DNA from 3 places in the Citrobacter sp. CRE-46 genome. Region 2 is predicted to be linked to each of the others. Evidence: predicted binding sites of a transcription regulator. Region 2 holds the regulator's gene; each other region holds the start of a gene.
The links. Region 2 encodes PurR, which represses purine synthesis genes. Its sites were predicted from a motif close to CANGCAAACGTTTGCNTG; they were not measured.
Positions count from the first base shown of each region.

Region 1: the regulator PurR is predicted to act here: its motif matches at 1,581-1,598, upstream of purT (formate-dependent phosphoribosylglycinamide formyltransferase).
Region 3: the regulator PurR is predicted to act here: its motif matches at 2,147-2,164, upstream of purL (phosphoribosylformylglycinamidine synthase).

Region 1 covers NZ_CM184341.1:2,216,046-2,220,285, forward strand. The annotation lists gene kdgA (bifunctional 4-hydroxy-2-oxoglutarate aldolase/2-dehydro-3-deoxy-phosphogluconate aldolase) at 1-299, shown strand, start outside; gene purT (formate-dependent phosphoribosylglycinamide formyltransferase) at 368-1,546, opposite strand; gene yebG (DNA damage-inducible protein YebG) at 1,679-1,969, shown strand; gene yebF (protein YebF) at 2,091-2,444, shown strand; gene AC534G_RS10540 (tellurite resistance TerB family protein) at 2,539-3,198, shown strand; gene ptrB (oligopeptidase B) at 3,285-4,240, shown strand, end outside.
Region 2 covers NZ_CM184341.1:2,864,566-2,868,805, reverse strand. The annotation lists gene punC (purine nucleoside transporter PunC) at 1-45, opposite strand, end outside; gene punR (DNA-binding transcriptional activator PunR) at 159-1,091, shown strand; gene purR (HTH-type transcriptional repressor PurR) at 1,088-2,113, opposite strand; gene cydH (cytochrome bd-I accessory subunit CydH) at 2,411-2,500, shown strand; gene AC534G_RS13940 (MFS transporter) at 2,676-3,845, shown strand; gene sodB (superoxide dismutase [Fe]) at 3,885-4,240, opposite strand, start outside.
Region 3 covers NZ_CM184341.1:1,358,550-1,362,789, forward strand. The annotation lists gene tadA (tRNA adenosine(34) deaminase TadA) at 1-391, shown strand, start outside; gene mltF (membrane-bound lytic murein transglycosylase MltF) at 432-1,982, opposite strand; gene purL (phosphoribosylformylglycinamidine synthase) at 2,240-4,240, shown strand, end outside.

The DNA.
Region 1 (4,240 bases), 650 kb from region 2:
TCAGCACGGTTTCTGAACTGATGCTGGGTATGGACTACGGATTGAAAGAGTTCAAATTCTTCCCGGCGGAAGCGAACGGCGGTACTAAAGCGCTGCAGGCGATTGCGGGCCCGTTCTCTCAGGTACGTTTCTGCCCAACCGGTGGTATCTCTCCGGCGAATTACCGTGACTACCTCGCGCTGAAAAGCGTGCTGTGCATCGGTGGTTCCTGGCTGGTTCCGGCAGATGCGCTGGAAGCTGGCGATTACGAACGCATTACCAAACTGGCTCGTGAAGCAGTAGAAGGCGCGAAGCAGTAAGCCGTTAATGTGTAAACCGTAGGCCGGATGCGGCATCAACGCCTTATCCGGCCTACGGGTCTGGTTTTTTATCCTGTAACTTTCACCTGTGCGGCGGCGTGTTTCGCGCGTTCAACCGCGTCTTCAATGGTTTGCGCTGTAGCCAGTACCACGCCTAAACGACGGCTCCCGTCGATCTCCGGCTTACCAAAGAATCGTACTTGCAGGCCAGCGCCCACGGCGGCCTGTACGTTATCAAACGTCACATTCTGGCTGCTAAGTTGCGGCAGAATAACGGCGGAAGCGGAAGGCCCGTACTGACGGATTGCGCCAACGGGCAGACCGAGAAATGCGCGGACGTGCAAGGCAAATTCAGACAGGTCCTGCGAAATTAAGGTCACCATCCCGGTGTCGTGCGGGCGAGGGGAGACTTCGCTAAAAATGACCTCATCACCGCAGACAAACAGCTCCACGCCAAACAGACCGTAGCCGCCTAACGCCAGCACGACTTTACGGGCAATCTCCTGCGCGCGCGCCAGCGCCAGGTCGCTCATCTGCTGAGGCTGCCAGGATTCACGATAATCGCCATCTTCCTGACGATGCCCTACCGGCGCGCAAAAGTGTACGCCATCAACAGCGCTAACGGTAAGCAGGGTAATTTCAAAATCAAAATCTACCACGCCTTCGACGATAACGCGCCCGGCGCCTGCCCGGCCTCCCTGTTGAGCATAGTTCCAGGCTTCGGTGAGCCGATCGGCTGAACGAATAAAGCTTTGCCCCTTACCTGAGGAACTCATTACTGGCTTCACGATGCAAGGAAAGCCGATTTCGGCGACGGCCTCGCGAAAGCGAGTTTCGCTGTCTGCAAAGCGGAAAGAAGAGGTTGGTAAAGACAGCTCCTCTGCGGCGAGGCGGCGGATCCCTTCGCGGTTCATGGTCAGTTGGGTCGCTCGTGCGCACGGCACAACGTGTTGCCCTTCCTGTTCCAGCTTTACCAGCATATCCGTGGCAATCGCCTCTATTTCCGGCACGATATAATGTGGTTTTTCACGCTCGACAACCTCGCGTAACGCTTCGCCATCGAGCATATTGATTACGTATGTGCGATGGGCAACGTGCATGGCTGGCGCGTCGGGGTAACGATCCACGGCAATGACTTCCACACCCAGTCGTTGGCATTCGATCGCCACTTCTTTACCCAGTTCACCTGAACCTAATAACATCACTCGCGTTGCTGCGGGACGCAGCGCTGTGCCTAATAACGTCATAAATTAATCCCCTGTTTTATCTGGGCGCAGTATATACGAAAACGTTTGCGTCTGTCTTTATTACCAGGTTGATTTCAGGGCGCAAAAAGAATATACTGTACATAAATACAGGTAATTTAAGAGGCTGCAAAAATGGCGGTTGAAGTTAAATACGTAGTCATTCGGGAAGGTGAGGAAAAAATGTCGTTTACCAGCAAAAAGGAAGCCGATGCGTATGACAAAATGCTTGATACAGCGGATTTGCTCGACACATGGCTGGAGCAGTCACCGGTAGCGCTTGAAGACGAGCAGCGTGAAGCGCTTTCCCTGTGGCTGGCTGAGCAAAAAGATGTGCTGAGCGCCATCCTGAAAAACGGCAAGCTGCCGTCTCCGCAGGCCGTTAAAGATGACGCGCACGCTGAGGATGATACCCAGGCTGCCTGAAACGACTTGCGCTCCTGACGTTTTGTACCATGCTTTTCCCTGAATCATTGTGCAATCCCTGACGTCCTTTCGCGTTGCTACATGCAACCGGAAAGAAGAAGGGGAGATAAAGGAGAAAAAAATGTATAAAAAAAGAGCGTTGTTAAGCCTGCTGTTGTTATCTGCCAGCGTATCTGTTTTTGCGGCAAACATGGAAAGCAAAAATGTTCAGTTTCCAAAATGCGAAGGGCTGAATGCTGATGGTATTGCGGCGAGCGTGAAACGTGATTATCAGCAAAATCGCATCGCGCGCTGGGCTGACGATCAAAAGCGTGTTGGGCAAGCCGATCCTGTCGCCTGGGTTAATACCCCCGATATTACGGGCAAAGATGGCAAATGGTCGGTCCCGCTGACGGTTCGCGGAAAAAGCGCGGATATTCACTATCAGGTAAAAGTCGACTGCCAGGCCGGAACGGCGGAGTATCAACCGCAGTAATGAGCGTATTTGCACATCTTTTGATGAGCTGAACACTTCCTGACATCCCCTCGGGTACGCTTTGACGATTATTCGTCTGTACTTGAGGGGCAAAATGGCTAACTGGCTGAACCAACTACAATCTCTTCTTGGGCAAAAAGGATCCTCCGCATCATCTTCCGGCGAGCAAGGGCTGAGTAAACTTCTGGTCCCTGGCGCGTTAGGCGGTCTGGCGGGATTACTGGTTGCCAACAAATCCTCACGTAAGTTACTGAGCAAATACGGCACCAGCGCGCTTCTGGTGGGTGGTGGTGCAGTTGCCGGAACCGTGCTGTGGAACAAATACAAAGATAAAGTTCGCGCCGCGCATCAGGATGAGCCGCAGTTCGGCGTACAAAGCTCGCCGCTGGATGAGCGAACTGAACGCCTGATCCTGGCGCTGGTTTTTGCGGCGAAAAGCGATGGTCATATCGATGCCAAAGAGCGTACCGCCATTGAACAGCAGCTTCGTGACGCGGGTGTTGAGGAGCAAGGCCGCGTTCTAATTGAGCGGGCAATCGAACAGCCGCTGGATCCTCAGCGCCTGGCGCAAGGGATCCGCAACGAAGAAGAGGCGCTGGAAATTTACTTCCTGAGCTGTGCGGCGATTGATATCGACCACTTTATGGAGCGCAGCTACCTGAACGCGCTGGGTGATGCGTTGAAGATCCCACAGGATGTTCGTGACGGCATTGAACAGGATCTGAAGGCGCAAAAACAGGCTTTACCGGGTTAATTACTTATCGCTAAGGCGCATGTTTCGCTTGCATCATCGCTGTCTTTTGCCACCCTTATAGGATGTTTAAGCAAAAGAACAATGACATGCTACCAAAAGCTTCTCGTATTCCTCACGCCATGACGCAGCATGGCGATACACGTGTTGATAATTATTACTGGTTGCGAGACGACACCCGCTCGCAGCCGGACGTGCTCGAATACCTGCAACAGGAAAATGCGTATGGCCATCAGGTTATGGCTTCGCAGCAGGCTTTGCAGGACCGCGTTCTGAAAGAAATTATCGACCGTATTCCCCCACAGGATGCGTCCGCTCCCTATGTGAAAAATGGTTATCGTTACCGGCATATTTATGAACCGGGATGTGAATATGCCATTTATCAGCGCCAGTCGGTTCTCAGCGAAGAGTGGGATGAATGGGATACTCTGCTGGACGGCAACCAACGCGCAGCCCACAGTGAATTTTATACGCTGGGAGGGCTGGCGATATCACCCGATAACAGCATTATGGCGCTGGCCGAAGATTACCTCTCTCGTCGGCAATATGGCGTTCGCTTCCGCAATCTGGAAAGCGGCAACTGGTATCCGGAAGTACTGGATAACGTTGAAGCGGATCTGGTCTGGGCGAATGATTCCCAGACCTTCTATTACGTTCGCAAACACGCCACGACGTTACTGCCGTACCAGGTCTGGCGGCATACCGTTGGATCTCCCTCGTCACTGGACGAATTGGTGTACGAAGAAGCCGATGACATGTTTTATGTCAGTCTGCATAAAACCACCTCGTTACATTATGTGGTGATCCATATCGCCAGCGCGACGACCAGTGAGGTTCTGCTGTTGGATGCAGAACTAGCCGACGCCGAACCGTTGCTTTTTTTAGCGCGGCGTAAAGACCACGAGTACAGCCTCGATCACTATCAGCACAAGTTTTATCTGCGCTCTAATCGTGAAGGTAAAAACTTTGGTCTGTACCGCACGCGCGTACGCAATGAACAAGCGTGGGAGGTGCTGATCCCGCCGCGCGAAAACGTCATGCTGGA
Region 2 (4,240 bases):
GCTAAGGCCCGCCAACCAGACTAAAAAACCTTTCCCAGGTTGCATCATCATTTCTCTTTTTTTAGCAATAGAACAATGCCGCTGAGTGTAGTGAGTGTAATTCACGCTGTGAAACGCTAATATTTGCTTACTGATTTCAAATTTTTTGTAGGCAGAATATGTGGTCGGAATATTCACTTGAAGTGGTTGATGCGGTTGCACGCAACGGCAGTTTCAGTTCAGCCGCGCAGGAGTTACACCGCGTACCTTCGGCGGTAAGCTACACCGTGCGCCAACTGGAGGAGTGGCTGGCTGTACCGCTTTTTGAGCGACGCCATCGCGATGTGGAATTAACGCCTGCCGGCGCGTGGTTTTTAAAAGAAGGGCGCTCTGTTATCAAAAAAATGCAGATCACTCGTCAGCAATGTCAACAAATCGCCAACGGCTGGCGAGGACAACTGGCAATCGCGGTAGATAACATTGTCCGTCCCGAACGTACCCGGCAGATGATTGTGGATTTCTATCGCCACTTTGATGATGTGGAACTGCTGGTTTTTCAGGAAGTCTTTAATGGTGTCTGGGATGCGCTTTCCGATGGGCGTGTAGAGCTGGCTATTGGCGCCACACAGGCCATTCCGGTAGGGGGTCGCTATACCTTCCGCGACATGGGCATGCTGAGCTGGAGCTGCGTGGTGGCCAGCCATCATCCGCTGGCGTCAATGTCGGGGCCGCTAAGCGATGATACGTTGCGCAACTGGCCGTCACTGGTGCGAGAAGATACCTCGCGTACATTGCCGAAGCGTATAACCTGGTTACTGGACAACCAAAAGCGCGTTGTGGTGCCTGACTGGGAATCTTCCGCAACCTGTTTATCTGCGGGATTGTGTGTAGGCATGGTACCAACACATTTTGCCAAGCCGTGGATTGATAGCGGTAAATGGGTGTCGCTGCAGTTGGAGAATCCCTTTCCTGATGCCGCGTGTTGTCTGACATGGCAACAGAACGATACCTCGCCAGCACTGAGCTGGTTGCTGGACTATTTAGGTGATAGCGAAACGCTGAATAAAGAATGGTTGCGGGAGCCAGATGAGGCCCCCGCACAACAGGCTTAACGACGATAATCGCGGAATGGACCGTCAGCAACGGAGCGGCGCTCTACCAGACGCGGATGAACCTCGATAGACTGCGACTCTTCGCGTTTATTCACGATGCGGTCTAACAGCATATTAAAGGCCGTTTCACCCAGTGAATCCTTAGGCTGGTGAATGGTGGTCAGCGCTGGCGTGAAGAAGCGGGCGTTGCGCACGTTATCATAACCGATGAGCGAGACATCCTGCGGTACGCGCAGTCCCATCTCATCAGCGGCGCACAGCGCGCCCATCGCCATGATATCGCCACCGCAGAAGACGGCGGTCGGACGATGCGACTGTGAAAGAATTTGCTGCATGGCGCGATAACCGGATTCAGGTTCAAAATCGCCCTGTACAATCCAGTTTTCGGGAACCTTAATCAGCGCTTCTTCCATCGCTTTCATAAAGCCAGCCAGACGACCGGCCCCGGTATTCCGCTCCATCGGGCCCGGGATTGCGCCAATCTCGCGATGGCCGCGTTCTATCAGATACCGACCCGCCATGTAACCGCCCTCGAAAGCGTTATCAATGACCGTATCGGTAAAATCAGCCTTAGCTTCGCCCCAGTCCATAACAACCATCGGAATATGGCGATACTCTTCGAGCATCGAAAGCAGAGGTTCCGGATACTCAGAACACATCACTAACAGACCATCAACGCGCTTTTGCGCCATCATCGACAGATAGGCCTGCTGCTTTTCAAGACTGTTCCATGCGTTGCCCAGAATCAGGGTATAGCCTTTCTGGAAACAGTTTTTCTCAACGGCTTCGATAATTTCGGCGAAATAGGCCGCTTCGCTGCTGGTCGCCAGCAAGCCGATAGACTTGGTGTGATTCACCTTCAGGCTGCGCGCAACTGCGCTTGGAGAATAGTGCAGCTCTTTGATCGCAGCCCAAACCGCATTACGCGTTTCTTCCGCGACAAAGCGCGTCTTGTTAATTACGTGTGATACGGTTGTAGTGGAAACGTTTGCTCGCTTCGCTACATCTTTAATTGTTGCCATTACATCTCACTCCAGACCATATCCTAAGCTCCTGAGAATACTCCAGGTAAACGTTTGCCTTCACACACCCTTAACGCAACGTAGGGGTTGCGGCACGCCGGGAAAACGACACGGAACGTCAGGAAGGGGTCAATGGCCGGTACGCTAATCAAGTAAGCGTGGAATTTTGTCTGATCTTAACGAAAAGGGGAAGAGTTAAAAGCAGTTATCAATATAAATCGTGAGAGATTTTTGCTTTCAAGTGTGTAAAAATGCGCAATATCACTTTTTGTGTGGGAATAAAAAGGAGAAAACTTGATGAGCACCGATCTGAAATTTTCGTTAGTGACTACCATTATTGTTCTGGGTTTGATCGTCGCGGGTGGCCTGACCGCAGCACTGCATTGATTTCCCCGAGGGAGTTAGCTCTCCCTCATCCTTTCCGCATCTATTCCCCCTCTATTGTTTGCGAATAAGCAAAAGTCTTTTGCAATTTTGTTAACTTTATTAATTTTGCGATCAATGTCATGCTTTTGACTCTTATTTTATGTCGCGCCACGGCTCGACGTTACGGAGTCGATATATGAAAATCAATTATCCCTTACTGGCGCTGGCGATTGGCGCGTTTGGCATTGGCACCACCGAATTTTCGCCAATGGGATTATTGCCCGTGATTGCCAAAGGGGTGGATGTCTCGATTCCCGCGGCCGGGATGCTGATTAGCGCGTATGCGGTTGGCGTGATGGTGGGAGCTCCGCTGATGACACTGCTGCTGTCCCATCGCGCGCGACGTAATGCGCTGATATTCCTGATGGCTATTTTCACGCTGGGCAACGTGCTTTCCGCTATCTCGCCGGATTACACCACGCTGATGCTGTCACGTATTTTGACCAGTCTTAATCACGGAGCCTTTTTTGGTCTCGGCTCTGTTGTCGCCGCAAGCGTGGTACCTAAACATAAGCAAGCCAGCGCCGTGGCAACCATGTTTATGGGGTTAACGATTGCCAATATTGGCGGTGTTCCCGCGGCGACGTGGCTTGGTGAGACAATCGGCTGGCGGATGTCGTTTATGGCGACGGCGGGTCTGGGCGTCATCGCTATGGTCAGCCTGTTCTTCTCATTACCGAAAGGTGGGTCAGGAGCGCGCCCCGATGTCCGCAGCGAACTGGCGGTACTTATGCGCCCACAGGTGCTGTCGGCTCTGCTGACCACTGTGCTGGGCGCAGGCGCGATGTTCACGCTTTATACTTACATTTCGCCGGTGCTGCACAGCATTACCCATGCCACACCGGCATTTGTGACCGGAATGCTGGTATTAATTGGCGTCGGATTCTCGATCGGAAACTATCTTGGTGGCAAACTGGCGGATCGTTCTGTCAACGGTACGCTTAAAGGCTTTTTGCTGTTGTTGATGGTTATTATGCTGGCCATTCCCTTCCTCGCGCGTAATGAGCTGGGGGCGGCGGTCAGTATGGTCGTCTGGGGCGCGGCGACGTTTGCGGTGGTTCCGCCGTTGCAGATGCGGGTGATGCGCGTTGCCAGCGAAGCGCCAGGGTTATCATCGTCAGTCAACATTGGCGCGTTTAACCTGGGAAATGCGTTAGGTGCGGCAGCCGGTGGGGCGGTGATTTCCGGTGGTCTGGGCTACAGTTTTGTACCCGTGATGGGAGCGATTGTGGCAGGGCTTGCGTTACTGCTGGTCTTTATCTCGGCAAGAAGGCAATCTGAAGAAGTCTGCACTGCCTCCAGCTAAGGCTAAAACGCAGAAGGGAGTCCCTTCTGCGTTATCATTTTATGCTGCGAAGTTCTTCGCAACAAATTCCCAGTTCACCAGCGCCCAGAAGTGCTCCAGGTAGCCAGGACGGGCATTGCGATAATCGATGTAGTAGGCGTGTTCCCATACGTCAACGGTCATCAGCGGCGTCGCGTCGGTCGTCAGCGGAGTACCTGCGTTGGAAGTAGAAACGATAGCCAGTTTGCCATCCGTTCCTTTAACCAGCCAGGTCCAGCCAGAACCGAAGTTTTTGATAGCGGCATCGGTGAATTGCGCTTTGAAATCCGCAAAGCTGCCAAAGGAGGCGGCAATTGCATCGGCCAGTTTACCGGTCGGCTCGCCACCTGCGTTCGGCGCCAGGCAGTTCCAGTAGA
Region 3 (4,240 bases), 1.5 Mb from region 2:
TAATAACCGCGTCATTGGCGAAGGCTGGAATCGGCCGATTGGTCACCATGATCCCACGGCCCACGCTGAAATTATGGCGCTGCGTCAGGGCGGCCTGGTGCTGCAAAATTACCGTCTGTTGGATGCCACGTTGTACGTCACTCTGGAGCCGTGCGTGATGTGCGCCGGCGCGATGGTGCACAGCCGTATCGGCCGGGTGGTTTTTGGCGCGCGCGATGCGAAAACGGGGGCGGCGGGTTCATTAATTGACGTGCTACATCACCCTGGAATGAATCATCGGGTTGAAGTGACAGAGGGAGTCCTGCGGGATGAATGCGCCACGCTGCTCAGCGATTTCTTTCGTATGCGTCGTCAGGAAATTAAAGCCCTGAAAAAATCCGCCAATGCGTAAATGCCGGTCTGATTGCCTGATGTTTATCAGGCCGATAAGACTACTTTTCCTCTTTCTTTTGCGCTGAAAACAGAAGGGAAGGGGAGTGCGTCAGGTAGTTTGACGACGTCTGAGACAGAAACGCGGAAAGCGGGAATTTCTCTTTACCTAATAACTCCGCGGGCGACACCGCCGGGTAATCCTGCGCCAGTTGCTGCGTTTCCTGCGCCTGTTTTTCTTTTTCTTGCAGATATCCCACCAGGCTTATCTGGTATTTACGGATATTTTCCACATAGGCATAGGCTTCATGACCACGCGCATAGCCATAGGTCAGCTTGTTGTAATACGGCTTTTGGCTGAGCAGCGGTAGACGCTGTTTTACATCGGACCAGCTATTCGGATTGCCTTTGGTTTTGACCGTCAGCGCCCGCGCGTCCAGCATATGCGCATAACCCATATTGTAGGCGGCAAGCGCAAACCAGATCCGTTCTCCTTCCGGGACGGTATCCGGCACTTTACTCATCATATCCTGCAAATAACGCGCGCCGCCGCTGATGCTCTGTTCGGCATCGGTACGGTCAGTCAGTCCGAGACTCTGGGCGGTATTTTTGGTCAACATCATCAGTCCGCGTACGCCGGTCGGAGAAGTGGCCTGCGCGTCCCAGTGCGACTCCTGATAAGAGATCGCGGCAAGCAGTCGCCAGTCTATTTCCTGCGCATACTTCTCAAACAGCGGCTTGAGGTCTGGCAACACGCTGTCTACGGCGCGCAAAAAGGTGCGGGTGTCGACATAGTCAAAATCATCGCCATGCCCAAGATATTTCTCTTCCAGTCTTGCCAGGGAACCCTCTTCGTTCATGGAATTAAAGAAATCCAACAGGGCAGCGGCCAGCGTATTGTCATCGTCCAGACGACTAAACCAGGTCACCGGCTGTTCGTCGGAGACGTCCAGCGCGACGGCCAGCTCAGGGTGTACGCGTTGGTACAGGCTGATGGCGACGGAATCGGCAATGGTGTAATCCAGCTTACCGGCGATGACATCATCAAGTAGTTCAGTGGTGCCCTTTTTGTCATCCACTTTCCAGCTCAGGTCGGGAAATTTTTTCTCTTTTAGCTGCTGGAGATCGTTAACCACCACATGCCCCGGGGCGATAGTCAACTGATTTTCATTCACGCTAGCCAGGGTTCGAGGGCGATATTGCCCAACCCGATACACCAACTGTTGTGACACCGAGTAATAGGTCGGGCCGGGCTGGTAATTTTTCACCCGCTCGCTGTTATACACCAGACCTGCGGCTAACAGATCGGCATTACCGTTATCCAGGTCGTCAAACAGCTGGCTGATGTTCTGGCGCACGGTGATTTTTAATTTCACGCCTAAATAGTTGGCGAACGCCTGGGCCAGTTCATAATCCAGACCGAATTTTTTGCCGTTGAGGGTCGCATAAGTTAATGGCGAGTCAATGGTACTGACGCGCAGTTCTCCCCGCGACTGAATGGCGGCGATACGATTTTCGGCTTTACCGAACCAGGGAATAGATGGCCAGAGGGCCGCTGCCAACAACAGCGTTAATATGCCGATGAACAGATAATTAATCTTTAATTTTTTCAATTAGTTAATTCTCTGAACCGTACGTTGTCTCTGCCTGCTGTAGTGTTGTTTAAGAAGTGAAGTCGTCATTAATGAGCGGCATTTTGCTTAAACTTGCGTCAGTTGGCAACTTATTAAGAAAACAGACCGCATTTGATGATAAGACGAGGCCGCGATTTTATTTCGACGCAAACGGTTTCGTCGGCGCGGTAGATTCTTTATAATACCGCCCGTTTCCCCCACTTGGGCACACCGAAAGCTTAGAAGACGAGAGACTTATGATGGAAATTCTGCGTGGTTCACCTGCACTGTCTGCATTCCGTATTAACAAACTGCTGGCACGTTTTCAGGCTGCCAACCTCCAGGTCCACAATATTTACGCCGAGTACGTCCATTTTGCCGATCTGAACGCACCGTTGAATAAAGATGAGCACGCGCAGCTTGCACGCCTGCTGAAATATGGTCCTGCTCTTCACAGCCACGCTCCTGAGGGCAAATTACTGCTGGTCACCCCTCGTCCGGGCACCATCTCCCCGTGGTCTTCTAAAGCGACTGATATTGCCCACAATTGCGGCCTACAACAGATTAGCCGTCTGGAACGTGGCGTTGCTTACTATGTCGAAGCGTCTACGCTGACTGCGGAGCAGTGGCAGGAGGTTGCCGACGTACTGCACGACCGCATGATGGAAACGGTTTTCTCTGCGCTAAACGATGCCGAAAAACTCTTTGCGCATCACCAGCCTGCGCCGGTCTCCAGCGTCGATCTGCTGGGTGAGGGCCGTCAGGCGCTGATTGACGCCAACGTGCGTCTCGGCCTGGCATTGGCGGAGGATGAAATCGACTATCTGCAGGACGCGTTCAGCAAACTGGGGCGCAACCCGAACGACATCGAACTGTACATGTTCGCGCAGGCCAACTCTGAGCACTGTCGCCACAAGATTTTTAACGCCGACTGGGTTATCGACGGTAAACAGCAGCCGAAGTCGCTGTTTAAGATGATCAAAAATACCTTTGAAACCACGCCGGACCACGTGCTGTCCGCCTATAAAGACAACGCCGCGGTGATGGAAGGTTCTGACGTGGGGCGCTACTTTGCCGACCACAAAACCGGTCGCTACGATTTCCATCAGGAGCCAGCCCATATCCTGATGAAGGTAGAAACTCACAACCACCCGACCGCCATCTCTCCGTGGCCGGGCGCGGCAACCGGATCCGGCGGTGAAATTCGTGATGAAGGCGCAACCGGGCGCGGCGCGAAGCCGAAAGCCGGGCTGGTGGGCTTCTCCGTTTCCAACCTGCGTATTCCGGGCTTTGAACAGCCATGGGAAGAAGACTTTGGTAAGCCGGACCGTATCGTTACCGCGCTGGATATCATGACCGAAGGGCCATTAGGCGGCGCGGCGTTTAATAATGAATTTGGTCGCCCGGCGCTGACCGGCTACTTCCGAACTTACGAAGAGAAGGTTAACAGCCACAACGGTGAAGAGCTGCGCGGCTACCACAAGCCGATCATGCTGGCGGGCGGGATCGGCAACATCCGCGCCGATCACGTGCAGAAAGGCGAGATCGTCGTCGGCGCGAAGCTGATTGTCCTCGGCGGTCCGGCGATGAACATCGGCCTCGGCGGTGGCGCTGCATCCTCTATGGCTTCCGGTCAGTCTGATGCCGATCTCGACTTCGCCTCCGTACAACGCGATAACCCGGAAATGGAACGCCGCTGTCAGGAAGTTATCGACCGCTGCTGGCAGATGGGCGATGCCAACCCGATTCTGTTTATTCACGACGTCGGCGCGGGCGGTCTGTCCAACGCCATGCCGGAGCTGGTAAGCGATGGCGGTCGCGGCGGTAAATTCCAGTTGCGCGATATCCTGAGCGACGAGCCGGGTATGAGCCCGCTGGAAATCTGGTGTAACGAATCCCAGGAGCGCTACGTGCTGGCGGTGGCCGCTGACCAGTTGCCACTGTTTGACGAACTGTGTAAGCGCGAGCGCGCGCCGTATGCGGTGATTGGGGAAGCTACTGAAGAGCAGCACCTGACCCTGAGCGACAGCCACTTCGACAACCAGCCGATCGATATGCCGCTGGACGTGTTGCTGGGCAAAACGCCGAAGATGACCCGCGATGTGCAGACGCTGAAAGCTAAGGGTGATGCCCTGAATCGTGGCGAAATCTCGATTGCCGATGCGGTGAACCGCGTACTGCATCTTCCGACCGTCGCGGAAAAAACCTTCCTCGTAACCATCGGCGACCGTACCGTTACCGGTATGGTGGCGCGTGAC